4 regions of the Bradyrhizobium sp. UFLA06-24 genome follow, and region 4 is predicted to be linked to each of the others. Evidence: predicted binding sites of a transcription regulator. Region 4 holds the regulator's gene; each other region holds the start of a gene.
The links. Region 4 encodes LexA, which represses DNA repair genes until DNA is damaged. Its sites were predicted from a motif close to TGTTCNNNNTGTGTTCNG; they were not measured.
Positions count from the first base shown of each region.

Region 1: a site for LexA is predicted at 6,214-6,231, ahead of IF809_RS18610 (helicase-related protein). Genes of this name have one in related genera too.
Region 2: a site for LexA is predicted at 2,431-2,448, ahead of IF809_RS10265 (single-stranded DNA-binding protein). Genes of this name have one in related genera too.
Region 3: a site for LexA is predicted at 2,981-2,998, ahead of IF809_RS31000 (DUF3072 domain-containing protein). Genes of this name have one in related genera too.

Region 1 covers NZ_JADFUE010000021.1:41,996-49,886, forward strand. Annotated here, with positions in the region: gene IF809_RS18590 (DEAD/DEAH box helicase) at 1-2,877, opposite strand, end outside; gene IF809_RS18595 (DCL family protein) at 3,786-4,097, shown strand; gene rpmB (50S ribosomal protein L28) at 4,202-4,507, opposite strand; gene IF809_RS18605 (DUF3108 domain-containing protein) at 5,053-5,862, shown strand; gene IF809_RS18610 (helicase-related protein) at 6,358-7,891, shown strand, end outside.
Region 2 covers NZ_JADFUE010000009.1:49,566-57,456, reverse strand. Annotated here, with positions in the region: gene gyrA (DNA gyrase subunit A) at 1-1,432, opposite strand, end outside; gene IF809_RS10265 (single-stranded DNA-binding protein) at 1,791-2,288, opposite strand; gene IF809_RS10260 (outer membrane protein) at 2,714-3,493, shown strand; gene IF809_RS10255 (outer membrane protein) at 3,731-4,414, shown strand; gene uvrA (excinuclease ABC subunit UvrA) at 4,695-7,673, shown strand; gene IF809_RS10245 (DinB family protein) at 7,754-7,891, shown strand, end outside.
Region 3 covers NZ_JADFUE010000059.1:21,084-28,974, reverse strand. Annotated here, with positions in the region: gene IF809_RS31015 (Do family serine endopeptidase) at 198-1,733, shown strand; gene IF809_RS31010 (hypothetical protein) at 2,004-2,366, shown strand; gene IF809_RS31005 (DUF6496 domain-containing protein) at 2,379-2,675, opposite strand; gene IF809_RS31000 (DUF3072 domain-containing protein) at 2,750-2,944, opposite strand; gene IF809_RS30995 (hypothetical protein) at 3,060-3,269, shown strand; gene IF809_RS30990 (hypothetical protein) at 3,304-3,513, shown strand; gene IF809_RS30985 (hypothetical protein) at 3,590-3,835, opposite strand; gene IF809_RS30980 (hypothetical protein) at 3,928-4,131, opposite strand; gene IF809_RS30975 (hypothetical protein) at 4,164-4,571, shown strand; gene IF809_RS30970 (HWE histidine kinase domain-containing protein) at 4,568-6,061, opposite strand; gene IF809_RS30965 (HAMP domain-containing protein) at 6,075-7,891, opposite strand, start outside.
Region 4 covers NZ_JADFUE010000031.1:17,502-25,392, reverse strand. Annotated here, with positions in the region: gene IF809_RS23435 (alpha-hydroxy acid oxidase) at 1-816, shown strand, start outside; gene IF809_RS23430 (HAD family hydrolase) at 821-1,447, shown strand; gene IF809_RS23425 (hypothetical protein) at 1,612-1,809, shown strand; gene IF809_RS23420 (hypothetical protein) at 2,042-2,227, shown strand; gene IF809_RS23415 (molybdopterin molybdotransferase MoeA) at 2,385-3,596, shown strand; gene lexA (transcriptional repressor LexA) at 3,773-4,474, shown strand; gene IF809_RS23405 (hypothetical protein) at 4,644-4,838, shown strand; gene IF809_RS23400 (hypothetical protein) at 5,048-5,482, shown strand; gene IF809_RS23395 (ComEC/Rec2 family competence protein) at 5,493-7,772, opposite strand; gene IF809_RS23390 (DUF2171 domain-containing protein) at 7,871-7,891, opposite strand, start outside.

The DNA.
Region 1 (7,891 bases), on a different contig from region 4:
CGTCGATCCAATTGTCAAACTCTGGAGTGCGGACAACCCCCAAGAGGCTGTTTGAATCAGGTTACCGTAAACACTCCTGCAGGCATTGGTGATCGACTCGGTCTTGTCCTCTTCGCTTGGGAAATAGCTATTCGCTATCTCGGGTATGGAAGCCCCTTGAACCCAATCTTTTACAATTCTAGCCAGAAGATCACTATCGGCTCCTTTGCCGGAGATTGCTTCGCTGAGTTCAGATCGAATCTCCGGTACCTTGAACAAGACACCAAAAGCCCGTGCTAGATCTGAGTTTCCATCACGAAAGAGTTGATCATTGGTCCACATCTCGGGGCGAAAGTTCTGCTCGCGTACACCGGCTAAGGCCCGGCTAACACTCTCCCACGAAAATCCGGTGCTATCCACTAGCGAGAGCGGTTTCCCGCGCAGGATAACTGCGTATCTCTGCACCGCGTTGACGAGCGCATTTGCGGTGGCGGTACTCTGTTGACGGATTTTCTGGAAGCCAAAACTGCCCCTCAATATCTGTTCGATTTGAGAAGCAAACGTGCTGTGGTCTCCAATTTGGCGATACGAATGCGCAAGGTATTGAAGGAATGCCGACCACTCCTTCATGTGGAACAAGGTCCGTAACTCCAAATTCCCGTTTGACCTCGTGAGAGCGTTGGTCACCATTGTTACGAGAAGAGAGTTTAGGTTTGAGACGTTTCTCCCGACGTAACCTCTTAGGTTCTCTGCTCTCTCTTCGTCAGTAGCAGCAAGGGCCACCACGCCAAGACCAGCTTGATCGGCTCGTCCTGCTCGACCTGCCAAGTTCCAGAAATCTTCCGGCGGCATATCCACGCCATAGGGATACTGATGCCCAGCGAGCACCACGCCAGAAACCGGAAAATTGACGCCCTGTGCAATTGTGGTTGTGGCAACGAGAGAAGATAATTGGCCGCGTTCAACGAGCCATTCCATCAGTACGCGGATCTCGTCCGACAACCCGGAATGATGCAGCCCGATTCCGTTTTTTAAGAAGTCGAGCAATTCAAAGTCGGAGCCAAACTCGTCGCCGACGAAGTTTCGAACAAATTCGATGTCTTCAGAGGTTGCCTTGATTGTCCCGGTCGATTCTTTAGCTAAGCCTTTAGATAGGGTTCGCGCTATCGTCCAGGTGTGGGGAATCTTGCTGGCGACAACTATCGTTGTGCCCCTTCGATTCAAGCAATGAGCCGTAACGGCAGATGTCTTCAGTAGGGAGCTTCGAACTTCTGACCATGTCAGTCCCAATGGGCGACCTGCGCACAGTTCTAACTCATCCGCTATGTCGATAGTTTCCTTGCTCGTATGGACGGTTGACAGACCTAGGGTAAAGTCGCCGGCCTTGTCACCTTTCCTTGGCTGAGCAATTGCAATTGCGCGATCGTTTGGCTTCCACTCGAACTGCACGCCAATGTCGGCGTTGCTATCGGGAGAAAGCCATCTGGCAACTTCCGCGCTGTTGCTGATAAAGGGCGTAAGCAGCAAGAACTGAGAGTATCTACACTCGCGGTTTATTGTTGCCAAAAGGAGTTCAAGGCGAATTCCTCGCTGGCCTTGCGATAGGTTGTGCGCTTCATCGACAACCACCAAAGTGAGTGGGCGCCCGATCTTTGCTTCCCATCCCCCGCGCAAGAGGAGATCGATTTTCTCTGGCGTCCCTACAAGAATGCGAAATTCTTGTTCCACACTACGAGTTGCCAAGATTTCTGCTTCGACGCCGTCAATTTCTAGCGCTGGGCTAACTCGCTCGACTACGACCCCTAGCGGCTCGAAGTCTCTTCGCAGTCGGGCGCAGATTTGATTGACGAGGGCTCGGGTCGGAGCCAAATACACAACCCATCCCCTTTCGCCATCAAATTGGTTCAGGGCCTGCAAGATCCTGAATTGAGCGATGAGCGTCTTGCCGCTCGAAGTTGGAAGGCTAACAACGACAGCCCGATGACCAGAGCCCAGAAGTCCTTGCTCGCGAAGCGTTATGCGTTGAGGTGGAAGCATCTCGAAGAGAGGCTTCTGGTTCGCCCGGTCAACAAGACGAGCAACGAAACGCGAAACTCGACTATTCACAGCCCGAGTAACCGTCCAAATGCTGTTAGCGACCATCTGCTCTGCAGTTCGAGCTAAGAGCTTTGTTAGTCCAAAAAGCTCAAAGAGCTCCGCGCGTTCACAGGCAACAGTGCTCCTATCGAATTGGCCCTCGAGTTGTTCGCGGATGTTATACACGCCCGCAACTGAACCTTGCGTCGAATACGTCGCCAATATCTCTGCTGCTTTTGCAAGATGATATATTGCGATCAGCTCCCACGCGGCGCTTCTGGACTGACTGCCTCTCGCCTCGAGGTAGCTACTTTCGTGATCCGTCTGCGCTTGGCGGAGCGATACCACTGCTTCCAACACAGAGTCCAAGTCTTCCCAGCCCTTCTTACGAAGGAGCTTTAGCCAGATGACCGCAACATTGTTTCTGACTGCCTCTCCCCAATTGGAGAAATCGGTTGCCAACTCGGGAAGCGATGTATCCTTCAGAAATCGAGAAACATCAGGAGTTCGATCCGCAAGAACTCCATAGCAGGCTGTGCGCAGGAGAAGGGTGGCCTTCTCGGACAAGCTTGCACTATCGGACCGAATGGTTCGCAGAATTTCGAACGTTCTTTCTGCCGTTGAACGCAACTCAGATCGTTTGTCGGGTTCGTCGAGGAGCCCAAATACTGCGAGTTCTAGACTTTCGGCCACAAAGCCAGCTGAGTCGTCCAATGTGGGGCGGGCGACGCCAGCTACATCTGCAAGCAAAGCTCTGCTCACGAGAGTGGTAGCATTGGCTAGTGACGCGTCACCCAATGCGTCTGTTATCCACTGGGTCATTGCGCATCACCTGTAACGATCGCAACCCATTCGGCAATCGGCCGAGGCGTATACCAAGCGTCTAGTCTTACGCTTGGGGGCTGCTCCAGGGACGATAGAGCTCGACCTCGGCTTCGCAGATCGTTTTCGTGAGGGCTGGTGTCTCGAAGGAGGATACCCACCAGCGCTATTTCCTTTCCACCCGACTGTAGGTAACGCGTACACGCGTCTTGAAATCGGGGCCAATGGGCTGTCCCCTTACAGCGTGAATGAAGCCATCTTATTAAGGACGCCTGCGTACCGATCGACTTTGCGAGCGTATCAATTTGATGAGCCAAACCCGATCGACCTGACACAACGCCGGGAGGCTGGTTCTGATCAGAGGACGTCTTCACCTCACCAAACAGTAGGCTAGCACCAACCGCGTTCCCGACCAACCCAACAAGGTCTGCTCCTGGCAACGAGGCCTTTGGCGTCTTTCGGTCTCGGTTTTCGTTCCAAGGCCAACTTACGTTGAACTCCTCCTCCAAGAGACATTCGGCTATAGCTTCGCCAATTTCCCAATCCAAGGGGGCCGCAGCAGTCGAGAGCACTTTTGACAATGTGTCGGACGCCATTTGCGTGCTCGCTAAGGCCGCCAAATCACCTGCCAGCTCTTGTTCAAATGCTGCGTCGGTAACACGGGCTCTGACCGGGCCCCTGAGAAATACGTCAAACTCACCCACTTCCAGCAGTTGTAGACCGCGCCAAGTCGGTTCGTCGGGGGTGGGGTAGCATTTCGCAAACTTCATAGAAATCGGCATATCGATACCCGGCCGGAGCGGCGCGAGCCTTCTCACATTATTCATAGTTGAAATGTTTCGCGCAAAGGGAGACTGTATTGGATATTTCTCTAATAAGCTGTGTAGACATTTGGACGAGAGGATACTGTGTCGAAAGGCCAGCCAATTAAGCTTGGGACTAGACAGTTTTCGAAGAAGGGCGATGCGGTAGCTTTTTTTAGAGCGATGTTGAACCGCTACAAGCCGGGTGAGAGAGTGAGCGATGAGGACGGCAAGGACTTAGCCGCCTTGCTCAGGCGGCACCCAGACTCAGAGGATAAGATCGGTCCGGGTATCGATCACTTCGAAGTCATGTCAGCTGACTACAACACCCAATGCTTTTGGGTAGTTAGATCAGACGAAACAATCGAACGCTTTTCATTTGTGGCCTGTATCGGCGCGGAAAGTAGGGACGGCTGAAACAAAAACGGCCGGATCTTCCGATCCGGCCGCAACGCAAAAACTCTACTCGGCTAAGCCTACACCACGCGACGCAACCTAGCCCTCGCCCAACTTACGAAATCTCAGCTTGCCTTCTTGACCGGCGCGTCGCCGACCTTCTTCTCGATGGCGCGCTTCAGCTCGACGGCGCGCGGCGACAAATTGTCGGTCTTGGCCTTGAGCAGGTAGGCATCGAGGCCGCCATTATGGTCTACGCTCTTTACCGCGTTGGTGGAGACCCGCAGGCGCACGTTGCGGCCGAGCGCTTCCGAGATGAAGGTCACGTTGACCAGGTTCGGCAGGAAGCGGCGCTTGGTCTTGATGTTGGAGTGGCTGACCTTGTGGCCGACGAGGGGGCCCTTGGCCGTCAGTTCGCAGCGGCGAGACATGGTAGAAATCCTTATCCTGTCCCCCAACTATTGCGGCCGCCATTCGGGGCGCCACGGGGGCTAATTCTTTCGTCCTTGCAGGGAGCGGGCGGACGTATAGGGGGTGAGGGGCGGGTAGTCAAGGATTTGGGGCGAGATCCCGCCCAGCAATAGGTGTCATCGCCCGGCTTGACCGGGCGATCCAGTACTCTGAGCCAGCGCGGCTAGAGTCGTGAAGCTGCGGCGTACCGGATGCCCCGGTCAAGCCGGGGCATGACAGTGGAGTTGGTGGGGTATGACAGCGGAGTGGGTGGGGAGAGGTGTTCGAGCCCGCCGCCCGGACACCGCCCGATCACCAAAACGGCAATGTTTGAAACGCCTTACCATCACATAAAGGGCGCAATCGCCGCCGAAGAGTCCGGTGGAGTTCCCGCGGTTCGCGCCCCTTTTGCATTGCCTGGCGCCGGAACAGGCTTAAGTAACACCCACTCCTTTTCCTGATGGATCGTCTCGTGCCCACCTCCCCCCTCATTCCGCTCCGGCTGCGGTCGGCCGGCAGGCTGGCGCTGGCCGCGTTTGGCGGGCTGGTGCTGGTGTGGGGGGCTGATCCGGCCGCGGCGCAGGGCAAGCTCGAGGCGCAATATGAGGCGACGCTGTCAGGGATTCCGGTCGGCCGCGGCGCCTGGAACATCGATATCCAGGACGAGGTGTTCTCGGCGGCGGCCTCGGGCGGCACCACCGGCATTTTAAAGTCCTTCGCGGGCGGGTCCGGCACCGGCGCCTCGCAGGGCCGCATCGTCAACGGCGCGCTGGTTGCGACCGCCTACCAGGCCTCCACCACCACCTCGAAGAAGACCGAAGAGATCCACATCACCCTCGACAAGGGCAATGTGAAGGAGTTCGGCATCATCCCGGAGCCGCCGGTCGATCCTGACCGCATCGTCGTCACCGACGCGCATCGCCGCGGCGTGTTCGATCCGATGACGGCCTCGCTGGTGCGCGTGCCCGGCAACGGCGATCCGCTGTCGCCGGAGGCCTGCCATGGCGGCGCGCCGATCTTCGACGGCCGCATGCGCTACGAGCTCAAGCTCGATTTCAAGCGCATGGAGACGGTGAAGGCCGAGAAGGGCTATCACGGCCCGGTCGTGGTCTGCGCGCTCTATTTCGTGCCCATCGCCGGCTACATCCCCGACCGCCCCGTGATCAAATACCTCGCCGCCCAGCGCAACATCGAGATCGCGCTCGCCCCGGTCGCCGGCACGCGCATCCTGGTTCCATTCTGGCTGAAAGTGCCGACGCCCCTGGGGCCGGCGATGCTGGAAGCCACCAGCTTCATCACCACAGCCCAGCCACCGCGCGTGGCGAAGACGCAGTAGGGTTTGGCCCGCGCCCGTCCCACCCAGACCGTCATTCCGGGCTCGTCGCTTGCGCGCCGCCCCGGAATGACGAGGGGAGATGGCGTCGCAAGCAATATCAACGACTTACCTACTGTGCATGGGGTTGTTTCGCGAAATCGAGTCGGGCTGCCCGCTTTCCCGGGAATCCATTTGACTCCTCCCCGATTCTGATTCGACTCCGCGCCATCCCCAACTTAACGAAATCCGCCCAGGAAACGCCGCTTGTGCGACGGCCCAAAACTCCATCTAGTGCACACGCAAAACGAGTCCCGCGACATGTTGCGTGAACGGAACGGGACTTCGAGGCGAGTCAGCGATTCGGCCGCGATTCGTTCTAGAGTCGTTCCGAAGCTTAAGGGGATGAGGAAAAGCGTCGCAAAGTGAGACAGTTGCGCGGGTGTCGAGCGGCTCGGCACCCCATCGCCCCAGATAGCACTGACATTCGCCCCATTAGCCATTACCTAATCACCAGACATGGCCTTTCCTCCCTCCCCCTTCGCTTCCGAGCGGGTGCCCGGCGCCGGCGTCACCGCGGTGCTCGGGCCGACCAACACCGGCAAGACCCATCTCGCCATCGAACGGATGCTCGCGCATTCCTCGGGCATGATCGGCCTGCCGCTCCGCCTGCTCGCGCGCGAGGTCTACAACAAGATCGTCGCCCGCGTCGGACCAGAGGCCGTTGCGCTGGTGACGGGCGAGGAGAAGATCAAGCCGAAGCACCCGCGCTATTGGGTCTCGACCGTCGAGGCGATGCCGCGCGACCTCGATGTCTCCTTCCTCGCCGTCGACGAGATCCAGATCGCTTCCGACCTCGAACGCGGCCACGTCTTCACCGACCGCATCCTCAACCGCCGCGGCCGCGACGAGACGCTGCTCTTGGGCGCCGCCACCATGCGCCCGATCATCGAGCGGCTGCTGCCGGGCGTGTCGATGATCACGCGTCCCCGGCTGTCGCAGCTCGAATTCGCCGGCGACCGCAAGATCACGCGCCAGCCGCGACGGACCGCGATCGTCGCGTTCTCGGCCGACGAGGTCTACGCCATCGCCGAGCTGATCAAGCGCCAGCATGGCGGCGCCGCCGTGGTGCTGGGCTCGCTTAGCCCGCGCACGCGCAATGCGCAGGTCGAGATGTTCCAGAGCGGCGACGTCGATTATCTCGTCGCCACCGATGCCGTCGGCATGGGCCTCAATCTCGACGTCGACCACGTCGCCTTCGCCTCCGACCGCAAGTTCGACGGCTATCAGTTCCGCAGGCTCACGCCGGCCGAGTTCGCGCAAGTCGCCGGCCGCGCCGGCCGCGCCACGCGCAACGGCACCTTCGGCACCACGGGCCGCTGCGCCCCGTTCGAGCCCGAGTTGGTGAATGCGCTCCAGAACCACATCTTCGATCCCGTGAAGATGCTGCAATGGCGCAACTCGAAGCTGGATTTCTCCTCGCTTGGCGCGCTGCAGGTCTCGCTCAACCTCGCCCCCGGCCACGAGACGCTGACGCGGGCGCCGATCGCCGAAGACATGCGCGTGCTCGACCACGCCGCCCGCGACGCCGAGGTGCGCGATATCGCGCACGGCAAGGCCGCCGTGGAGCGGCTCTGGGAGGCCTGCCAGGTCCCCGATTACCGGAAGCTGTCGCCGGCCGCCCATGCCGAGCTGGTGACGACGCTCTACGGCTTTCTGATGCAGAAGGGCTGCGTCCCCGATTCCTGGTTCGCCGCCCAGGTCGACCAGGCCGACCGCATCGACGGCGATATCGACACGCTGTCGGCCCGGATCGCGCAGATCCGCACCTGGACCTTCGTCGCCAACCGCCCGGACTGGCTGAGAGACCCCGATCGCTGGCAGGGGATCACGCGGGAGGTCGAAAATAAATTATCGGATGCGCTCCATGAACGCTTGACTGAGCGTTTCGTTGATCGCCGGACCAGTGTATTGATGCGCCGCCTGCGGGAGAACACGAGCTTGAATACGGAAATCGGCAAGACCGGCGAAGTTATCGTCGAAGGCCATGTCA
Region 2 (7,891 bases), on a different contig from region 4:
CCTCGCCGATCTCGTCGCGGCCGAGCGCGGTGAGGCGTGCCAGGCGCAGCTCGAGGATCGCCCTCGCCTGCTCGAGCGACAGACGGATGGTGCCGTCCTCGTTGATGCGATGGCGGGGATCGTCGATCAGCGTGATGATGTCCTCGACGTCGCGCGCCGGCCAGTCGCGCGTCATCAGGGTCTCGCGCGCGGCGGCCGGCGTCGGCGAGTGCCTGATGACCTTGATGATCTCGTCGATGTTGGCGACGGCAATCGCAAGGCCGACCTGCTCATGCGCGCGCTCGCGCGCCTTGCGCAGCTTGTACTTGGTGCGGCGGGTGACGACCTGCTCGCGGAAGCCGACGAAAATCGTCAGCATGTCCTTCAGGTTCATCGTCTGCGGACGACCCGAGTCGAGCGCGACGGCGTTGACGCCGAACGAGGTCTGCAGCGGCGTGAACTTGTAGAGCTGGTTGAGCACCACGTCGGGCACGGCATCGCGCTTGAGCTCGACGACGACGCGGTAGCCGTCACGATCGGATTCGTCGCGAAGGTCAGAGATGCCCTCGATCTTCTTTTCCTTGTAGAGCTCGGCGATGCGCTCGACCATCGTCGCCTTGTTCACCTGATACGGGATCTCGGTGATGACGATCGCCTCGCGCTCCTTGCGGATGGTCTCGAACGTCACCTTGCCGCGCATCACGATGGAGCCGCGGCCGAGATGATAGGCGCTGCGGATGCCCTGGCGGCCGAGGATGATGCCGCCGGTCGGGAAATCCGGGCCCGGGATGATGCCGTTGAGCTCGTCGATGGTCAACGAGGGATTGTCGATCAGCGCGACGCAGGCGTCGATCACCTCGCCGAGATTGTGCGGCGGGATGTTGGTAGCCATGCCGACCGCGATGCCGCCGGCACCGTTGACCAGCAGGTTTGGGAACCGCGCGGGCAGAACCACCGGCTCGCGCTCGGAGCCGTCGTAGTTGTCCTGGAAATCGACCGTGTCGTCGTCGATGTCCTCGAGCAGCTTCAGCGCGATCTTGGTCAGGCGGGACTCGGTATAGCGCATCGCCGCGGGTGGATCGCCGTCGACCGAGCCGAAATTGCCCTGACCGTCGATCAGGGGCGCGCGCATCGAGAAGTCCTGCGCCATGCGCACCAAGGCGTCGTAGATCGCCTGGTCGCCATGGGGATGGTACTTACCCATGACCTCACCGACGGCACCGGCGGACTTCTTGTGCTTCTTGTCCGGCGTGTCGCCGCGATTGTTCATCGCGTACAGGATGCGCCGATGGACCGGCTTCAACCCGTCGCGCGCATCGGGCAGCGCACGCGACACGATCACGCTCATGGCGTAATCGAGATAGGACTTTTTCATCTCCTCGTAGATCGAGACGGGGCGAATGTCCGAGGGTTGCGCCGGCTGGTCGCCGGGCTTGTTGTCATCGTCAGCCAAGGGGGAATCCGGTGAAATTTTATTTGGGAATCATATAGCGCATCGAGGTCCTGATAACCACCCTTGGACGTGTCCGGGAAGCGCTTTTTCCGACTGTTTTTCCAACAACTTAAGGTGCCGAGAGCAGCGCCTTCGGCCCTGCCGGAACGACCATCCAAAATCGGCCCGCATCCCCGATGATCGGGCACGCGGATGCCGTCCGTCGGCCACGTTCCGACAGCTCGCAAAGGCGAGTTCACCTCAAACGTGAAGTGGGCCGGGAATTTCCGAGCCCAGCCTGCCAATTAGCAAGATTTGCTGATCCGAGATGGAAGCCGCCGCTCTGGCGGCCGGCCCGCTCTCCGCAGTGGAACAGTCCTCAGAACGGGATGTCGTCGTCCATGTCGTTGTTGCGGCCTCCGCCGCCGGCGGCAACGGCACGGCGCGGCGCGCTGCTGACGGGACCGGACGAGCCGAAATCGCCGCCCGGCTCATCACCGAAGCTACCGCCTCCTCCGCCACCGCCGCGGCCGTCGAGCATCGTCAGGGTCGAGTTGAAGCCTTGGAGCACAACCTCGGTGGAGTACTTTTCCACGCCGCTCTGGTCGGTCCATTTGCGGGTCTGCAGCGCGCCCTCGATGTAAACCTTCGCGCCCTTCTTAAGATACTGCTCGGCGACCTTGCAGAGCCCTTCGTTGAAGATCACGACGCGGTGCCATTCGGTCTTCTCCTTGCGCTCGCCGCTGTTCTTGTCGCGCCAGGTTTCGGAGGTGGCGATGCTCAGATTCGCAATCGGCCGCCCGTCCTGGGTCCGGCGGATTTCCGGATCCTTGCCGAGATTTCCAACCAGAATGACCTTGTTGACGCTTCCCGCCATCGCCGCTCTCCACTCCGAATGCCACTGAATTTCGAAAGGCGCGCCCGCGCTGCCGCCTGTTGGGCCGACCCTATACGCTTACGGGCGCCGATCGGCCCGCCACGCCCTCGGTTATCCCCACATATAGCATTGACCCAAGGTCTGTTCCAGATTTGTTCTAGTCAAAGAATACGAGGCGCAAAAGCGCGGATGAGGAGCCTGGCGCCGCTATGCACGCCGGCATGAATTGGAACTCGGCCAGGCGGGAAAGCACTTAACATTCATCAACTTACGCCCGATTCGATTGCCCGATGAGTGTTGCATTCCAGAGACGGACTCAGCCTGTCCGTTGGACTACGGTGGCTTCGGAATTGGTTCATATGGGCGTCGCGCCTGAATTGACCGCTTCGGGGACTGCTGAAGCGGACGTCACTGGGGAGACTGCAATGAAGAAAATTCTATTCGGTACTATTGGTATTGTTGCGTTGGGCGTGTCTGCACCCGCCAGTGCAGCGGATCTGGCGGCCCGTCCCTACACCAAGGCGCCGCCGATGGTCGCGACCATCTACGACTGGAGCGGCTTCTACATCGGCATTAACGGTGGCGGCGGATCGGCCCACAAATGCTGGGACTTCGTGACGCCCGTCACGGGCACTCTCGTTGGCGAGGGCTGCCACAACGCCACCGGCGGCACGATCGGTGGTCAGATTGGCTACCGCTGGCAATCCGCCAACTGGGTGTTCGGCCTCGAGGGTCAGGGCAACTGGGCTGATTTCAGCGGTGACAACATCAGCCTTGCCTTCCCGGGCACGGCACTCGTCACCGGCGATCGCAATCGTTCGCGCATCGACTCTTTTGGCCTGATCACCGGTCAGGTCGGTTACGCCTGGAACAGCGTGCTGCTTTACGTCAAGGGTGGCGCCGCTGTCGTCGGCGACAAGTACGACGTGTTCGCAGCTCCCGGCACGCCCGGCGCTGGTACCCTGCTGGCGTCAGCCCGCGAGACTCGTTGGGGCGGCGCCGTCGGTGCAGGTCTCGAATTCGGCTTTGCGCCGAACTGGTCGGTTGGTGTCGAGTATGACCACATGTTCCTTGGTCATCGCACGATCGGCTTGACCACGCCGGCCGGAGCCGCCTTCGGCAGCGACCGCATTGGCCAGGATGTCGATATGGGCCTCGTCCGCCTCAACTATCGCTGGGGCGGCCCGGTCATCGCGAAATACTGATATCCCGCTGATATCATTGGAAGATCAAAGGCCGGCCCTGTGCCGGCCTTTTTGCTGCGGGTTCCAGGATGAAACTAAAGGTCAGCAAACGTTACGTTTTGCGTCCGTTGTGGCTTTTGGGAGACACAACTTGCGGCTTTGGTGGTGTAAGCACGACGTCAGTTGGACCACAGCGTCCGATACTGCTTCCGACGCACGGAAGTCCAAAATAGAAACTGGGACTGGGATTTGTTCAATATGAAGAAGATTCTCTTGGCTTCGGCCGCTCTGATCGCTCTGACCGGCGCCGCTTCGGCTGCCGACCTGGCGGCTCGCCCCTACACGAAGGCCCCGGTGGCCATGGCTTCGGTCTACAACTGGACCGGCTTCTACCTCGGTCTCGTCGGTGGCGGCGCCTGGGAAGATTCGGGCTCGCCCCGCATGCAGGGCGGCTTCGTCGGCGGCACCGCTGGCTACAACTGGCAGACCGGCAACGTCGTGTTCGGCGTCGAGGCCGATGGCGCCTGGGCTGACGTCAGCGCGACGGCGACCGGCGCCACCGTCGTCCCCGGCTTCGGTGTCGTGACTGCGACCGCCACCTCGAAGACCGACGCGATGGGCACCGTGCGCGGCCGTATCGGCTACGCCGTCAACAACGTGCTGTTCTATGGCACCGGTGGCTACGCCTGGATCGACAACAAGATCACCCTCTCGGCCCTCGGCGTGAGCGCCTCCGACAGCAAGTTCCACTCGGGCTGGACCGTCGGCGCCGGCGTCGAAGCCTTCATCGCTCCGCAGTGGTCGATCAAGGGCGAGTACCTCTATCGCAGCCTCGGCGGCGAGACCTACTTCGGCGCTCTGCCCACCGGCACCCTCAACCTGCACACCGTGCAGGTCGGCGTGAACTATCACTTCAACGGCCCGGTCGTCGCCAAGTACTGAGTTCGGTACTGATCGTCGCGACCGACGTTACATCGTCACGAAAGGCCGGCCTCGCGCCGGCCTTTTTCCTTGGGCGACGCTCGCGCAGTTCCGCGCCCCTGCTGCCAAGTGCCGCCAGCACAACAACAATCCGTTGACGATTCGCAAGTCCCACTGGAAATCCGCCTCCGTTCTTCCTACGTTCGCCACAACCCCATCGGCGCCGATCCCGGTTCCGGGCGAAGCGCGCCTCCCCATTGGCGCGATCGCGTAGCCTTGGGATTCCTCGAGGGCAACGCGGATGGATGAAGTGATCAAGGCGAAGCGCCAACAACAGAATGCGGGCTCCAGCCTGCGCGCAATTACGATCCGCGGCGCCCGCGAGCACAACCTCAAGAACATCGACGTCGAGATTCCCCGCGACAAGCTCGTGGTCTTCACCGGGCTCTCAGGCTCCGGCAAATCCTCGCTCGCTTTCGACACCATCTACGCCGAGGGCCAGCGGCGCTATGTCGAATCGCTGTCGGCCTATGCCCGCCAGTTCCTGGAGATGATGCAGAAGCCCGACGTCGACCAGATCGACGGCCTGTCGCCGGCGATCTCGATCGAGCAGAAGACGACGTCGAAGAATCCGCGCTCGACCGTCGGTACCGTCACCGAGATCTACGACTACATGCGCCTGTTGTGGGCACGCGTCGGCGTGCCCTATTCGCCGGCCACCGGGCTGCCGATCGAGAGCCAGACCGTCTCGCAGATGGTCGACCGCGTGCTGGCACTGCCCGAGGGCACCCGCCTCTATCTGCTGGCGCCTGTCGTGCGCGGCCGCAAGGGGGAGTATCGCAAGGAGCTCGCCGAATGGCTCAAGAAGGGCTTTCAGCGCGTCAAGATCGACGGCACCTTCTACGAGCTCGCGGAAGCCCCGACGCTGGACAAGAAGTTTCCGCATGACATCGACGTCGTGGTCGACCGCATCGTGGTGCGCGCCGACATCGGCCAGCGCCTTGCCGAGAGCTTTGAGACCGCGCTGAAGCTCGCCGAAGGCCTCGCCGTCGTCGAGTTCGCCGACGCGTCCGCGGCGGCAGCGCCAGCCGAAGAGAAAAAGAAGACCGCAAAGATCCACGACAAGAGCGGCCCCGAGCGCATCCTGTTCTCGGAAAAATTCGCCTGCCCGGTCTCCGGCTTCACCATCCCCGAGATCGAGCCGCGTCTGTTCTCGTTCAACAACCCCTATGGCGCCTGCCCCGCCTGCGGCGGCCTCGGCGTCGAGCAGCACGTCGACGAAGACCTCGTCATCCCCGACAAGGAGCTCGCCATCGGCAAGGGCGCGATCGCGCCCTGGGCCAAGTCGTCGTCGCCCTACTACACGCAGACGCTGACGGCGCTCGGCAAGCACTACAAGTTCACGCTGACCACGAAGTGGAAGGATCTGCCGAAGAAGACGCAAAACGCGATCCTGTTTGGCTCCGGCGAGGACGAGATCAAATTCTCCTACGAGGACGGCGTTCGCTCCTACGACACCAAGAAGCCGTTCGAAGGCGTCATCACCAACATCAACCGCCGCTATCGCGAGACCGAGAGCGAGTGGGCGCGCGAGGAGCTGGCGAAGTATTTCCACGACGTGCCCTGCGGCGGCTGCAACGGTTTCCGGCTCAAGCCGGAGGCGCTCTGCGTCAAGGTCGGGGCTAAGCACATCGGCGAAATCTCCGAGCTGTCGGTGAAGGCCGCCGGGGCCTGGTTCGAGACCGTGCCTGATACACTGAACACACAGCAGAACGAGATCGCGGGGCGCATTCTCAAGGAGATCCGCGAGCGCCTCACGTTCCTGCTCGATGTCGGCCTCAACTATCTCACCCTCTCCCGCTCCTCCGGCACGCTGTCCGGCGGCGAGAGCCAGCGCATCCGCCTGGCGTCGCAGATCGGCTCTGGCCTTACCGGCGTGCTCTACGTGCTGGACGAGCCCTCCATCGGCCTGCATCAGCGGGACAACGCGCGCCTGCTCGACACCCTCAAGCGACTGCGCGACCTCGGCAACACCGTGGTCGTGGTCGAGCATGACGAAGACGCGATCCGGCTTGCCGACTACGTGCTCGACATCGGCCCCGGCGCCGGCATGCATGGCGGCAACATCGTGGCCGAAGGCACGCCCGCCGAGATCATGCGCAACCCGAAATCGCTGACCGGCAAATACCTCACCGGCGAGCTCGAGGTCGAGGTGCCGGAGCGGCGCCCGCCGAACCACCGCCGCACCATCAAGGTGGTGAACGCGCGCGGCAATAACCTCAAGAACGTGACGGCGGAAATTCCGCTCGGCCTGTTTACCGCCGTCACCGGCGTCTCGGGCGGCGGCAAGTCGACGCTGCTGATCGACACGCTCTACAAGGCCATCGCCCGCAAGCTGAACAATGCCAGCGAAGGCGCGGCGCCCCACGACCGCATCGAGGGCTTGGAGCATATCGACAAGATCATCGACATCGATCAGTCGCCGATCGGCCGTACCCCGCGCTCGAACCCGGCGACCTATACCGGCGCCTTCACGCCGATCCGCGAATGGTTCGCCGGCCTGCCCGAGTCCAAGGCGCGCGGCTACGAGCCCGGCCGCTTCTCCTTCAACGTCAAGGGCGGCCGCTGCGAGGCCTGCCAGGGCGACGGCGTCATCAAGATCGAGATGCACTTCCTGCCCGACGTCTACGTCACCTGCGATGTCTGCAAGGGCAAGCGCTACAACCGCGAGACGCTGGAGGTGCTGTTCAAGGGCAAGAGCATCGCCGACGTGCTCGATATGACCGTCGAGGAAGCGGCCGAGTTCTTCAAGGCGGTGCCGCGCGTGCGCGAGACTTTCCAAACCCTGCACCGCGTCGGCCTCGACTACATCCATGTCGGCCAGCAGGCGACGACGCTCTCAGGCGGCGAAGCCCAGCGCGTCAAGCTGGCAAAGGAACTGTCAAAACGCGCCACCGGCCGCACGCTCTACATCCTGGACGAGCCGACCACAGGCCTGCACTTCCACGACGTCAAGAAGCTCCTGGAAGTGCTGCACGAGCTGGTCGCGCAGGGCAACACGGTGGTCGTCATCGAGCACAATCTCGAAGTCATCAAGACCGCCGATTGGGTCATCGACCTCGGCCCCGAAGGCGGCGACGGCGGCGGCGAGATCGTCGCCTGGGGCCCGCCGGAGGACATCGTCAAAGCGCAGCGGAGCTACACGGGCAAATTCCTGGAGCCGGTGCTGAAGAAGGCGCGCAAGCCGAAGCGAAGGAGCACGAGCGAGGCGGCGGAGTAGAACGAGACCGTAGGGCGGATTAGCGAAGCGTAATCCGCCGCTGCTTTCTCGTAAGACCCAGGACCCGGGAACGAGCCGACATGTCCGCTGGACTTGTGCAAACCTATCGCGCTTTCGCCCACAACAATGCCTGGGCCAACCATCGCCTGCTCAACGCCTGCGCCGGTCTCAACCAGGCGGATTTCGAAGCCCCGCGAACGGGTTTCTTCCCGAGCATT
Region 3 (7,891 bases), on a different contig from region 4:
TGGACATCATTCGATCGACGCAGCTTTTCACGGCGGGCAGGGCTCGCGTTGAGCTGCATCAAATGTAGGGTGCGGATCTTGCCTGCGGCGACCGGGCACACCTTCTTTGCCAAGAATTAATCGGGCGGACGGGACGTCGTAAGGTGGCAATGACCATGTTCGGTGCAAGGCGACTTACCCAACATGGAGATTTCGACATGAAAGATCCCGTCCACTCCGACATCACGACACCCCGCAGGATTCTGAAGCCGCGCCGGCTGGCGCTGCTCGGCACCGTGGCCGCGCTTGGCGTGGCGGTGCTGGCGGCTTCTCCCGTTTCAAAGCCGTTCGGCGTCAGCTCCCTGATCTCGCCGGCACAGGCCACCGAAAGCGCGGCAACGCCGGCTGGCTTCGGCGACCTCGTCAGCAAGGTCAAGCCCGCCGTCATCTCCGTCCGGGTGAAGATCGACCAGGACAACGACAAGAGCGCGTTGCTGCAGCAAAATCGCATGAACCAGGACGAGGACTCTCCGTTCGACCAGTTCTCGCGGCAGTTCGGTTTCCGCTTCCCAGATGGGATGAACGGCATGCCGCGCCAGCGTCACCAGGTGATCACGGGCGAAGGCTCCGGCTTCTTCATCTCGGCCGACGGTTACGCCGTGACCAACAACCATGTCGTCGATCACGCCGAGTCCGTGCAGGTGACGACGGACGACGGCACCATCTACACCGCGAAAGTCGTCGGCACCGATCCAAAGACCGATCTCGCGCTGATCAAGGTCGATGGCAAGAAAGATTTTCCGTTCGTGAAGTTCTCCGACCAGAAGCCGCGGATCGGCGACTGGGTGGTCGCAGTCGGCAATCCCTTCGGCCTCGGTGGCACCGTGACCGCCGGCATCGTCTCGGCCAGCGGCCGCGACATCGGCAACGGGCCCTATGACGATTTCATCCAGATCGATGCGCCCATCAACAAGGGTAATTCCGGCGGTCCGGCCTTCGACATGAACGGCAACGTGATCGGCGTGAACACCGCGATCTACTCGCCGTCGGGCGGCTCGGTCGGCATCGGTTTCGACATTCCGGCTTCGACCGCCAAGCTCGTCGTTGCCCAGCTGAAGGACAAGGGCGCCGTCACCCGCGGCTGGCTGGGCGTGCAGGTGCAGCCGGTAACCGCGGAGATCGCCGACAGTCTCGGCCTCAAGACGGCGCGCGGCGCGATCGTTGACACCCCGCAGGACGGCAGTCCGGCGGCGAAGGCCGGCATCGAGGCGGGCGACGTCATCACCGCCGTCAACGGCACCGCCATCAAGGACTCCCGCGATCTCGCCCGCACCATTGCGGCCCTCGCGCCGGGGACGTCCGTGAAGCTCGATGTCGTCCACAAGGGCGATACCAAGACGGTGACGCTGGCGCTCGGCGAGCTGCCGAATGAGCGGCAGGCCAAGGCTGACGATGGCAAGACGCAAGCGGCTCCTGGTACGCCGCGTCTCGGCCTCAGCCTGGCGCCGGCCGGTGACGTCCAGGGCGCCGGCCAGAAGGGCGTCGTGGTCACCGAGGTCGATCCGCAGGGACCGGCGGCGCAACATGGCATCCAGACCGGCGACGTCATCCTCAACGTCGGCGGCAAGGCCGTCGCCAATGTCGGCGACGTCCGATCCGAGCTGGCGCAGGCCAAGTCGTCCGGCAAGAAAAGCGTGCTGTTGCAGGTGAAGAGCGCGGAGGCGATGCGCTTCGTCGCGGTGCCGCTCGCCTGATCGTTCAAGCATCGGCAAGTCGAAAGGCGGCCTACCGGGCCGCCTTTTTCATGAGCAGCTGCGGGATGCCCACAGGCCGGCGATAACATTCTCGTTAACGGCAGTAACGGTGACAGGTTCGTCCGAAAAAGCCGCGTTCGCTCGTCAGACTTCGAAAATCGCGCGTGCACCTGGAGGCAATGAGGCCGCCGGGGCAGATCACAGGGTGGAACTTTCGGACCTCCGGTTGCTTGTGGAACCGGCCGATGGTTCGCATTGATCGGTGCCGACATGGATCGATTGAAGCTCTCGCTGAAGCTTGCGCTGCTCGCAGCGCCTCTCGTGCTGTCGACCGGAACTGCCCTGGGGCGCGATGACGGCCGCTTCGCCGACTCGCCGCTAAAGCCCTGGTTCGACAGCTTGCGCAGTCATCTCGGTCCGTGCTGTTCGGATGCCGATGGTGTCGCCGTGGCCGATCCCGACTGGGACTCGCACAACGGGCACTACCGGGTCCGTCTCGATGGGGAATGGGTCGAGGTGCCCGACGAAGCCGTCATCACCGAACCGAACCGCGCCGGCCGCACCATGGTCTGGCCGGTCAAGACGGCGTTCGGCGTTTCGATTCGGTGCTTCATGCCGGGCAGCATGATCTGACGCCAAGTGGCATCACCGCTTGGCGGATTTGCGCTTCGAGCTCTTCTTCTTAGAGGTCTTCCTCTTGGAGCTCTTTCTGGAGGTCTTCTTCTTGGAGGTCTTTCGCTTCGACGCCTTCTTCGGCACCTTCTTGCCCTTCTTGCGCGCCTTCGAGAGGCCGATCGCGATCGCCTGCTTGCGGCTCTTCACGCGTCCGCCGCGACCGCCGCGTCCGCTCTTGGCGGTGCCCTTCTTGTAGCGGCGCATTTCGCTCTCGACATCACTGCCGGAACTACGCGAGTAGCGGCGCTTCTTTGCCTTGCGTGCCATCAAGTCTCTCCCTTCGCCCTGGGAAAGAACCGTATTGCTGACGCAACGTTCCAAGCGGGCCGGTCACCGGCCCCTCAGAAGGAGTTCGCGAGCTCGATCTCGGCTTCCAGCACCTGGATGCGGCGCGCGGCTTCGGCAAAGGAGAGACCTCGGTCGTATTGTGCGGGCTGGTAGGCCTCCTCGCTCAACCGCTTCAGCCGCAGCCCTTGGGCGCGGGTCATCTGCTCCATGAGAAAAGCCTTGGCGTCGTATTTACCCTGAACCTGCATCTTCGTTCTCCGTCCTGAATTCGTGGCTTGACTATATGTTCTTATTTTGTTCTAACAAGCCATGGACAATAGAATTAATGAAATTCGTCGCAAGATCAGCGCCTTGAGGCTGCAAATGGCCGATGTCGAGGCGTCCGTGCGCGATCTCGTCAATCGCGATCGCGACTGCGCTGAACGTGCCCAGGCGCAGATCGATCTGCGCCGGAAACTGGGCCTGTTGATCAGCGAATGGAAGGCGGCGGGTGGAGGCGGGGTGTTGCCTGACATTCGCGACAAAGGGCGTCTTCGTCCATTGAAGAGCGAGGGCAGGCTCGCGCGCCGCTGAGGCTCTGAGCGACCATTGGTGGAGGGCGACGGTGGTGGACGAAGACCCGGACACTTACCGGATTCTGAAGCTGCGCGCCGAGATCCTCGAGTTGGGATCCGCCATCCTGCAGTTGCAGCGCGAGGGCCTCGATGATGCCGCGGCCCAGCTCCTGATTGCGCGCAAGCGGGCTCGGCTCGATCTTCTCGTGAAGACGGCCCCCGCAGCCGGCCGCCCTAACATAACTGACATCCGACACAGCTGAAGCGGTCGCGCAACGCGAGATGCCGGATGCCGAAATGGCCGGCCCCGCTTTCGCGGGGCCTGAGCTTCCCGCGACCTTACTTGGTGTTGCTCGGGGTGCCCGTGTTGTTCTTGTTCGTCATGGTGCCGCCCTGGTCGGAGCCGGGGCCGGAGCCGCCCTGTCCGGACGGGTCGCTGCCCTTGGACTTCATGTTGGCGCCCGTCGTCGTCTGCGACATCGAGGAGTGATGATGCTTCTTGTGCGACTTGGCCTGCGCGGCGAACGGCGCGGCGGCAAGGCCGGTTGCCAACATCACGGCGAGAGCGAGCTTGGTCGTCTTCATGTGGGGGACTCCCTGGGTTGAATTGACGCAGGCAGCCAACCGCCATCTGCGCCAGGAGTTCCCAACAAAGCTTTGCACGCGTGTCGCGCGCTTCAAGATTCCTTGTCTCCGTCGAGAATGAAGACGACGCCCGTCAGCGCGGCACCGATGGCAAATGTCGTCACCATCGTGACGACAAAAACCAAGTCGGCCGCGCTGCCGCCGTGATTCAGCAATTCCGCGACCGCGGGATTGGCCAATATCAGCGCGAACGTGAAGACTAGGCCGAGCGCGGCGCCCATCATCGCATGCGTCATCAGCTGGATGATGCCGGTCGGAGAGACCAGACTTGATGATCCGTTTGGCGACCTGTTTGGCGATTTTTTTGCGCGCATGGAACTGCCGATCGATCTGGCATGCAAACGCGCGCGGCAATCGCCGGTTCCTGCGGTATGAAGGAATTGTCATCCGCCGCTTCATCCGACGTTCATGCCCGGTTTGCGAGGATCGATGCTGTCAACACGGAACGTTCGCTATGGGAAAAGTGGTCTTTCTCTATCGCTCGCTGGCCTATCGTCATGCCGCGGCCGACATCTTGCGCAAGGCGCGCAAGCTCCCCCGCGGCGCGGAGCGCAGTGCCGCCTGCCGCTATGCGACCGCGTTGCGCGATCTCGCGCAAACGGAAGCCTGGCTCGAAGGGCGTGTCGCCGATGAACCGCGGCCGATGCCGCGACTGAAGGCCGCCGCGTCGCGCTAGCCCGATGCGCGCTGCAGCTCGGGAGAGGTGCTGGCCTCGAACCTGTCCTGCGCCGCCGATGTTGCCGCGCTCTTGCGCGTCAACGGCACCTCGAGAAGGCACAACAGGCCCTCCGATCGCCAGTCGAAATGCGCCTGTCCGCCGAGCTGGGATTCGACGCTGGCCAGCAGGCTTCTCGTTCCGAAGCCACGCGATTTCGGCGTCCTGACCAGCGGCCCGCCGGTCTCCTCCCAGCTCAGCGTCAGAAGGTCGTTCTCGACCTGCCAGTCGATCGCGAGCCGTCCCGACCGCGTCGAAAGCGCGCCATACTTCGCCGAATTGGTGAAGAGCTCGTGCAGCGCCAGCGCCAGGGTCTGGGCGGTCGCCGGCAGCAGCTGGACTGCGGGCCCGGCCAGCTTGACCTGTCCTCCGGGCGAATAGGGCGCAAGCTCTTCGTCGATCAGCTTGGAGAGCTCGGCGCCCTGCCAGCTCGACAGCGACAGGATGGTGTGGACGCGAGCGAGCGCATTGATGCGCCCTTCGACCGCATCGACATAGGCCTTCACCTCGTCAGCGCGGGTGAGACGCACGATCGACTGTGCCAGCGCCAGCGCGTTCTTGGCGCGGTGATCGACTTCGCGCGCCAGCAGGTTCTGCCGTTCCTCGGCGCGCTTGCGTTCGGTGATGTCGACGGTGACGCCGCTCACCCGCACCACGCGACCGTTCGGATCTGCGGTTGCGGCCGCGGTCCCGACGCACCAGCGCACCTCGCCGTCGGGGCGAATGATGCGGAATTCCGTCTCGTAGGCGCGCGTGCCCTTGTTGAACTCGGCGATCGCCTTGCGCAGCTGATCGACGTCGTCGGGATGCAGCAGCGCCTGCACGTTGGCGGGATTGACCTCGAAACTCTCCGGGCTCACGCCGAAAATGCGGTACTGCCCGTCGTCCCACATCCAGTCGCCGCTGACCCAGTCCCAGTCCCAGGATCCCATCTTGCCGGCGGCAATCGCCATGCTGCGCCGTTCCTCGCTCTCGCGCAGCTTCGCGGTGGAGTTCTCGAGCTCGGCCGTGCGGGCGCGGACGCGATCCTCCAGATCCTGGTTCAGCCGTTCGAGCTCCCGCGTCTTGCGATAGAGCTCGGCGAACACCTTGACCTTGGCGCGCAGCACCTCCGGCACGACGGGAACGGGCACGTAATCCACCGCGCCCATCTCGTAGCCGCGCAACCGGTCGATGTCGCTGACTTGAATCGCCGAGATGAAGATCATCGCGGTCTTCTGGAACCGTGGATGCTCGCGGATCATCGCTGCGAGCTCGAAGCCGTCGAGCTCGGGCATGCAGACGTCGACCAGGATCACCGCGATCTCGGTCTTGAGCAGAACCTCCAGCGCCTCGCGGCCGGACGAGGCGATCACGAGGTTTTCGCCGAGGTCCTTCAGGATCACTTCGTAGGCGAGCAGCTTGGCCGGCTGGTCGTCGACGAGGAGGATATTGACCTTCTCATGGTCCATTCGCGGATACCACTCAGCGATGCAGCCACATGCGGATCGCAAGCAGCAATTGATCGGTGTTGACAGGCTTTGCGAGATAGTCGGACGCTCCTGCCTCCAGGCATTTCTCGCGGTCGCCCTTCATCGCCTTCGCCGTCAGTGCGATGATCGGCAGGCGGAGGAAGGCCGGGTTCTCCCGGATCACGCCGATGGTCTGATAGCCATCCATCTGCGGCATCATGATGTCCATCAGCACGATGGCGATCTCCGGGTTGGATTCGACCAGCGCGACCGCCTCGCGGCCCGTCGTCGCCGTCAGCACCTTCATGCCGCGCCGTTCCAACACGCTCGAGAGCGCGAAGATGTTACGGGCATCGTCGTCGACGAGCAGCGCGGTCTTGCCGATCAGGTCTTCGTCGGAACTGTTCAGCTTCTCCAGCATGCGCTGCTTCTCGACCGGCAGCTCCGTGATCACGCGATGCAGGAACAATGCGGTTTCGTCGAGCAGGCGTTCGGGCGATTCCACGCCCTTGACCACGATGCTGCGCGCCATGGTGTGGAGCTCGGCATCTTCTTCGGCCGACAGCTCGCGACCGGTGAACACCACCACGGGAACATTCGACAGCGCCTCGTCGCGCCGGATCTGATCCAGCACCTCGAAGCCGCTCATGTCCGGCAGCCTGAGATCGAGCACCACGCAATCGCAGGGCGCCTCGCGGAGCGTTGAGAGCGCGCCGGCACCGGTATCGGTGGTCACGATCTCGATGTCGTCGTGATGCAGCAGCTCCCGGATCGACAGCTGCTCGGCCTCGTTGTCCTCGACGATCAGCAGCCGCTTGCGCCGCGGCCGCGCATATTCCTTGATCTGCGTCAGCGCGGCCGCCACACCTTCGGTCGTGGTCGGCTTGTTGACGAAGGAGAAGGCGCCGCGGGCCAGCGCATGCTGGCGGTCCTCGTCGAGCGTGATGATCTGCACCGGGATGTGGCGCGTCAGCGGGTTGTGCTTGAGCTGGCTCAGCACCGTCCAGCCGAGCATGTCGGGCAGGAACACGTCGAGCGAGACCGCGCGCGGCTGGTACTGCTTGGCGAGCTCCAGCGCTTCGGCGCCGCGCGCCGCGACGAGCACCTTGAAGCCCTTGTCGCGGGCAAGGTCGACCAGGATCCGGGCATAATGCGGATCGTCCTCGACGATCAAAAGGATGCTGTCGCCGGGATCGAGATTGAGCCGATCGTCGGGCAGCTGCTCGACGACGCGCTGCTGTTCCGGTGCGGCCGGCTGCAGCGCGGGCGGCTGATGTTGCGGCGCCGGCGCGGCGCGCGGCGCCAGCGTCGGGCCGGAATATTTCAGCGGCAGATAGAGCGTGAAGGTCGAGCCCTTGCCCGGCGAGCTGCGCAGGTGGATTTCGCCGCCGAGCAGGCTCGCAAGCTCGCGGCTGATGGCGAGGCCGAGACCGGTGCCGCCATATTTGCGGCTGGTGCCGGCATCCGCCTGCTGGAACGCCTCGAAGATCAGCTTCTGCTTCTCCAGCGGAATGCCGATGCCGGTATCGGAGACCTCGAAGGCAATCACGGCCGGCGCGGAGTTCAGCACCGGATGATCCGTGCCCCAGCCGCCGAGGGCGCCGGCGACCTTCAACCGCACTTCGCCTTCGGCGGTGAACTTGAAGGCGTTGGAAAGCAGGTTCTTCAGCACCTGCTGCAAGCGCTTGGAGTCGGTGACGATGCTGCGGGCGAGATTCGGATCAACGTCGATCTTGAACGACAGGTTGCGGTTCTCGGCTTCATGCCGGAACGGCCGTCCGACCGTCTCGAGCAGGTTCGCGGTGAGGATCTCCTCGGCGTCGACCGTCA
Region 4 (7,891 bases):
GGTGCGGCGAGCGTTGCACGCGCCGCCGGCAGCTTCGGGGCGTCGCACATGCTCAGCTCCGTCTCCGAGCCAGGCCTGGAAAAGACCGCCGAAGCCGCTCCCGATGCGCTGCGCATGTATCAGCTCTATGTCCGCGGCGATGACGCGTTCGTTGCCGACGTCGTCAGCCGCGCCGAGAAGGCCAATTATGCGGCCTTCTGCCTGACCGTCGACACCGCCCATTACAGCCGACGCGAGCGCGACATTGCCAAGCGCTATGTACGCGAGAGCCGCCTGCGCGCCACCGGCGGCGATTTCCAGAAGGGACTGGAATGGCGGACCGTGAAGATGATCAAGGACAAGTTCAGGATTCCGCTGATACTCAAGGGTATCGCCACGGCCGAGGACGCGCAGATCGCGGTCGATCACGGCGTCGAGTGGATCTACGTCTCCAACCACGGCGGACGCCAGCTCGATCACGGCCGCGGCGCCATGCATGTGCTGCCCGAGATCGTCGATGCCGTGAAGGGTCGCGCCCGGATCATGGTCGACGGCGGCATCTGCCGCGGCACCGACATCGTCAAGGCGATCGCCGCCGGCGCCGACCTCGTCGGCATCGGCCGGCTGCAATGCTGGGCGCTGGCCGCCGCCGGCGAAACTGGTGTGGCGCGCATGCTGGAACTACTGGAGGACGAGGTGCTGCGCTGCCTCGGTCTGCTGGGCGCCACCTCGTTCGCCGAGGTCAACAAATCCTGCCTGCACCCGGCCACAGCAACCAACGCGCCGAGCGTGTTCAGCGCGTTCCCGCTGTTCGACCACGAGCCTTACCGGTACTGACGCAATGACTTCGCTTTCTCCCGGCAGCGCGGATGCGCTTCTGTTCGACCTCGGGCGCGTGGTGCTCGACATCGATTTCTCCAAGGCGATCGCCTGCTGGGCACAACACGCGGGGTGCAAGCCCGAAGCCATCGTCGCGCGCTATGTGCGCGACAGCGAGGCCTATCGGCTGCACGAGGTCGGCAAGCTCAGCGACGAGGACTATTTCGCCTCGTTGCGCGCCTCGCTCGGCATCGGCATTTCGGATGCGCAATTCCTCGAGGGATGGAATGCGATCTTCGCCGGCGAGATGCCCGAGATCGCGGAGCTGCTGCCGCGCGCGGCGAAACGGATGCCGCTCTATGCGTTCTCGAACACCAATCGGCCCCATGTGGACCATTTCTCGAAGGAATATGCCGACCTGCTTGGCCATTTCCGCGAGATGTATCTGTCCTCCAGCATCGGCCTGCGCAAGCCGGACGCCGAAGCCTTCGACCATGTCGTCGCCGCAATGGGCATACCGGCAAACCGGATCGTGTTCTTCGATGACCTTGCCGAGAACATCGAAGGCGCGCGGGCCCGCGGATTGCAGGCCGTGCACGTGACGTCGCCCCTCGACGTCGGGCATGCACTGAAGGAGCTGGGGATCTGATCTGGCGGCTCCGATCTTTCAGGGCGGCGGCTGCAGGAACTATTTCGCCCAAAGATGTGGAACCAACTCACTTTGTGCATTTTTATACAGAGTTCCGGGAACGAATGCCTGCTTCCGGGACTCATGAGTCCGTTGGGAATTCTACATCGGACGGACGTATCGACGTGTTGGGCAAAACCTATCTCACCAGGCAGGCCTCCCTGCTGATGAAATTCGCCAGAACCACCTCGGATTCTGAGCTTTCCGCCAAGCTGATCAGCAAGGCTGCCGATCTGAAGGCCCAGGCCGATCCGATGCCCGACAGGGATCAAGGGCTCCAAGCACCGGACGTGACGTCGAACGTGGATCCGACGAGGTCGTGATCCGCACGGGCGTGACGGCCAAAGGCATGCGGCTCCGCGGCAACAACGCCTGATTGCCGCCTTTCTCTGCTTGTTCCCGCTCTGAAACTGCGCTCCTATGCTGCATTGCAACTCGTGGAGGTTGAAATGCGCGCCGGCGTGCTTTCGAAGGACGCCGTATTGGACCTCGTGGGGGCGATCTACGACGCTGCGGTCGAACAGGGGCGCTGGTCGAGCGTGATGGAGCGCATCGATGAGCCGTAGGCGGTCGCGTACTGTTTGGCATCTACGCCCCGGCAACGGTCTTTCGAGCCTGCTGTCGCCGCGCATCGATCCCGCCCGCGTGCACGATCTGCTTGGCTGGGCGCCGCGCAATCCTTTGTTGCCGCTCAGCGTCGGCAGGACGCCGGGCGCGCAGTCATCTGTCGAAGATTTTTGACAAGACCGGCGTCAGCCGGCAGGCCGAGCTGGTGCGGCTGTTGATGCAGAAGTAGCTCACGTCAGCGCCCGCTTACCATTTTGCCTCGCGGCGCGCTCTCGGCTAGAACGCTTGCCGCAACGTGATCATTGCCTCGCCCAAGCAGGAGCTTTCACCCGTGGCCCTCATGCCGGTTTCCGACGCGCTCGCCGCGGTGCTTGGCGGCGCGGAGCCGCTGCCGGAAGAAATGATTGCCCTCGATGAGGCCTTCCATCGCGTGCTTGCGCGCGATGTCGCGGCGCGGCGCACGCAACCGCCGCAAGCGATGTCAGCGATGGATGGCTATGCCGTCCGCGCGGCAGACGCGGCAAGGGTGGACGCGCAGCTCACCGTCATTGGAGAGGTCGCGGCCGGACGGCCCTTCGCGGGAGCTGTCGGCGCTGGTGAAGCGGTACGAATCTTCACCGGCGGCGTCGTTCCCGATGGCGCGGACGCCGTCGTCATCCAGGAGGACACGGTCACAGACGGCAAGCGCGTCACGATCAAAGAGGCTGCGACTCGCGGCCGGCACATCCGCCCCGCAGGCATCGACTTTCACGAAGGCGACGTGCTGCTCCGTCAGGGGACCCGATTGACCGATCGCGGGCTCGCGCTCGCAGCCGGCATGAACCACCCGCAGCTTCCCGTTCGCCGCCGTCCGAAGGTCGCGATCCTCGCCACCGGCGACGAGCTGGTGATGCCGGGCACCACCCCCGGTCATGGCCAGATCGTCTATTCCAACGGCTATGCCCTGCACGCGCTCGCCCGCAGCGAGGGCGCCGACACAATCGACCTTGGCGTCGCCGCCGATACGCTCGAAGCCACCACCGCGGGCATCCGCCGCGCGCGCCAGTCCGGCGCCGACATCCTGATCACGACCGGCGGCGCCTCGGTCGGCGACCACGATCTGGTGCAGCAGGCGCTCCAGGACGAAGGCACCTCGATGGCGTTCTGGAAGATCGCGATGCGGCCGGGAAAGCCGATGATGCACGGGCGGCTCGGGGCCATGCGCGTGATCGGCCTGCCTGGCAATCCCGTGTCATCCTACGTGTGCGGTTTCCTGTTCATGGTGCCGCTGATTCGCGCGCTCTCAGGCCATTCGCTGGTTCATCACTGCCGTGAACGCGCGGTGCTCGGGCGCGATGTCCGCGCCAACGACCAGCGCGAGGATTACCTCCGCGCGCGTCTCGAAGTACGCGACGATGGCACGCTCATCGCCGTTCCCGTCGATCATCAAGACTCCTCGCTGCTTGCGAATCTCGCTGCGGCACAGGCACTTCTCGTGCGCCCGCCGTTCGCGCCCAAGGCCGAAGCGGGAGCGCCTTGCGAGGTGCTGCGACTGCCTGTTTGAACACAGAGTTCGCAACCGTTCCGCGAACTTTGTCGCGTTCACGGTAAATTAAGCAGTTGCGGAACATGTATCGAACATATAGTGTCCGTTCATGATTTGTTTCGAGCATGTAACGGCTTGTCGCTGACTTCAGCGTCTCGGAATCGAACGACATCGTCAGGGGGATTTTGGTCGAGATGTTAACGCGCAAACAATACGAGCTCCTGCGGTTCATCAGCGAGCGGCTGAAGGAAAGCGGCGTGCCGCCCTCCTTCGACGAGATGAAGGACGCGCTCGATCTGCGTTCGAAGTCGGGCATCCACCGCCTGATCACCGCGCTCGAGGAGCGTGGCTTCATCCGCCGCCTGCCGAACCGCGCCCGCGCGATCGAAGTGATCAAGCTGCCCGAGCTCCAGGCCGCCGCCGGCAACCGCCGCGGCTTCACCCCGAGCGTGATCGAGGGCAATCTCGGCAAGGTGCGCACGACATCGAGCCCGCCCGCCGACGAGGGCGAGCGCCCCGTCGCAGTGCCGGTGATGGGCCGCATCGCGGCTGGTACGCCGATCGAGGCGCTGCAGACCCGCAGCCACACCATCAGCGTCCCGCCGGACATGCTCGGCGCAGGCGAGCACTACGCACTCGAAGTGCGCGGCGATTCGATGGTCGATGCCGGCATTCTCGACGGCGACATGGCGCTGATCCAACGCAACGAGAGTTGCGACACCGGCGATATCGTGGTCGCGCTGATCGACGACGAGGAAGCCACCCTGAAGCGCTTCCGCCGCCGCGGCGCCTCCATTGCGCTCGAGCCGGCGAATGCCGCCTATGAAGTCCGGATCCTCCCGCCCAACCGGGTGAAGATCCAGGGCAAGTTGATCGGGCTGTACCGGAAGTACTAAGCGCTCTCGCGCGAGCAAACGATGGAGCGGACGATTGTCCGCTCCGGCTGTATAGTCTTTCTGGTTTTGCACAGATTATCCGGCCATCTCTCCAGCGCTAAATCCTCGGCAGGCTGCAACGAAGCGAAGCCTTCATTGCTTCAAAGGCCTTGAGACCGAGGAGACCACCATGCGCAAGATCATCCTGAGCACCGTCACGACCGCGCTGATCGCCGCGTCAGCGCCGAATGCCTTCGCCGCGCAACCGCAGCATCACCTCCGCAAGGCGCAGCAAGCGACAAGCCAGCAATCCCGCAACGCCCTCAACTCCGTCCAGCAGTCGGCCTGGCCATATTCGGGCTGGTCGGCACCGGCCGGACATTGATGCTGCGGATATTGATGCAGAAGGTCCGCCGAATGCACCGGAGCAGGCTTTGTTCCTAGGCGTTCGGGAAAGATATTGTGATTATCGCCAGCGGACCCAAGCCGCAGATTTGCCTACAACCAAGCAGAGCCTCGCAGACTTACACTCTGATAGAGGCCTGTGCCTCCAGGACAGAGGCGCGGGTTGCTATCCTGATAGAGGAGCACCCGATGTGTGACTATAGCCTGCATGCCGTCGCAACGCGTCCCGCAGAAGTCGGCGAGACGATCGTCACGACAACATTCCGCGGCACCTCGACACGCGGCTTCGCCTCCGAAGCCGACATGTCCGTCGCGGTCTGCCTGCTGCCGGGAACGGAGCTCGCCTTCGCCGATAACGTCCGCTACGACAACAGGTGGATCTGGACGCGCACCGTCAACTCGCGCGTCGGCAAGTTCGGCAAGATCGATCCGCACGTTCCCGATCGTCATCACGACGCGATCGAATTCCCCGATGGCAAATATGTCTTGGTGACCCAGCTCGTCGAAGGCCAGCGCGCCACCGTTCTGCAACTGCCCGTGACCCAGCCGCTCGGCGAGCGCGAGCACAAGCCGCAGATCATCGCCGACAGTCGTCCGACACCGCCGCGTCTGCCGATCGGCTGAAAGACCGGTTTTAGTCCTCGGCCTGGAAGTCGGCCTCCGACGGAGTTGCGTCCCGAGCGCGTGGCGCCGCCGACCGTGGCATGAGGGTCAGTTCGAAATCTCCTTCGCCGGCTGCCGCCGGCGACCAGGGGCGGTTTGCGCCCCTCGCCCTTACCGACTGGACCGCGAAACCGTCGCCGCGCTGCGTCAGCGCCAACGCGCCTTGTCGCGCAAGACGCGGCCGATCGACCACCATCGCGGCGCAATCCGGCGGTGCCGGCCTTGATGTCACCACCAGCGCGGCCCGAGTGCAATCATCGGCCAGCGCATCGCTGTGCAGCGCCAGCGCGATCATGCGACCATCGGCGAGTGGCGCCACGCAACCGGACTCGTCGCACGACACCCCGTCACCGAGCGCGGCACTGCCGGCATCGCGCGGGTCAGCGTCGGCCGCGAGCCACTCCTTGAGCAGAAAAGCGTCCTTGTTCGTCCTGATCAGATGCAGCTGCCCGTCCCTGCCCCGCACCGCGACGTTCTGGCCGTTACCGGCAACGAGAATGTCGGGCTGCCGAACCGACAGGGCCCAGATCGTTGCCGCCACGAGCACGAGCGCACCCGACCAGCGCAGCGGCGTGCGCAGCAGGCCCATCAGGACGAGGCCGAGGCTCGCAGCAACCAGCGGCGCAGTACCGAAGGCGGCGACATGGCCGACCGCGCCTGGCAATGCCGCCACCCAGCGCGTGACCACAATCATCCAGTCGATGCCAATCCCCATCAGCCACCAGAACACACCGTCCAGTCCGAATGGTGCTGCGAGCAATCCCAACAGCCCGGCCGGCATCACCAGCGCGGAGACCACCGGCATCGCAGCGAGATTGGCGAGCACGCCGTAGGGCGTGACGCGATGAAAGTGAAAGGCGGCGTAAGGCGTAGTGGCGAGCCCCGCGATCATCGAGGCCATGAACAACATCGCGATCTCGCGGCCGCCCCACAGCGCGATCCGCGCAGTCGTCGAATGATCGGGAGATGCAAACAGGTTCGGCATGCCGATCTGCACCAGCGCCACCAAGCCGAGCGTCGCGGCGAACGACATCTGGAAGCTCGGATGCACCAGCGCTTCCGGTGCGGCCGCGAGCACGATCAGCGCAGCCACCGCCAGCGTGCGGAACGTGATGGCGCGGCGATCCACCATCACCGCGATCAGCACCACCGCGGTCATGAAGAACGATCTCTGGGTTGCGACCTCCGCGCCCGAGAGCAGCAGATAGAATGCGGACGCGGCCAGCGCGGCTGCGGCCGACCATTTCTTGATGGGAAAACCGGCCGCAAGGCCCGGGATCAGCGCCAGCAGCGCACGAACGGTGAAGAACACGACACCGGCGACGACGGCCATGTGGTAACCGGAAATCGAGAGGACGTGGCCCAGCCCGGAGATGAACATCGCGTCGTTGACGGGCGTGGTGATCGCATCGCGGCGACCGGTCAGGAGCGCGGTCGCGATCGCCCTGTTGTCGCCATCGAGCGTGGCACGAATGCGTGCGTCGATCGCATCGCGCAGGCCCTGCATGAAAGCGGAATAACGCAAGCCCCAGCCGCCGACATCGGCAGGGGCGGACACCGTGATTGCGCCCATCGCAAAGCCGGACGCGCCGATGCCCTGGAAGAACATGTCGCGCGAAAAGTCGTAGCTGCCGGGCCGCAGCGGCGCGAGCGGCGGCATCAGCCGCGCCTTCAACTGCACGAAGCTGCCGACATCGGGCGCCGTCCCCTTGCGCACGGAGAGGCGGACGCGATCGAGCGTAACGTCGCTGCGCTGGGCCTCCATCGCGGTGACGCGCAGCACGAAGAGGTCGGTGCGTTCGCGGATGTCGCGGGTCTCGACGAAGCCCGACAGCGACACCGAATAGAGCGGCTTTGCGAGCACGGTGTGGGCGATGCGTGCTGTCTTCCAGGTCGCCAGGGCAAAGCCGGCCGCGACGGCTGCGATCAGAATCGTGGGTGCAAACAGCCGGCTCCGCCGCAACAGGATCGCACCAAGCGTCAGCGCCAGAGCCGTGGTCGCGGCGACCCACAGCACCGGTTCGTGATCGGCGGCAAAGTAGAGCGCGATACCGCAGCCGAAAGCGATGGGCACCCACGGGAACAGCCGCCCGGCGCCGGCTTCCGCCTTAGCCCATTCCCGCAGCGTCCCGACGATTGCGGGCCAGGCGCCAAAGCCCGCCGGCACGAAGCCGCCGGCCGATGCGATCCGGCCTGCCGGCCAGGTCCCGGCCAGACCCTGAGAGCGTACGGACCGGCCCTGCTCCGCCATTCCCCGGCAACCCCTGCGATATTAGATGGGCGCAGAGACTACCGGAACGTGCAGGCCGCCGAATAGCGGTACGGATCAGGAACGAAGGCGCTGGGTTTCTACTTTTCCTCTTCCATCGT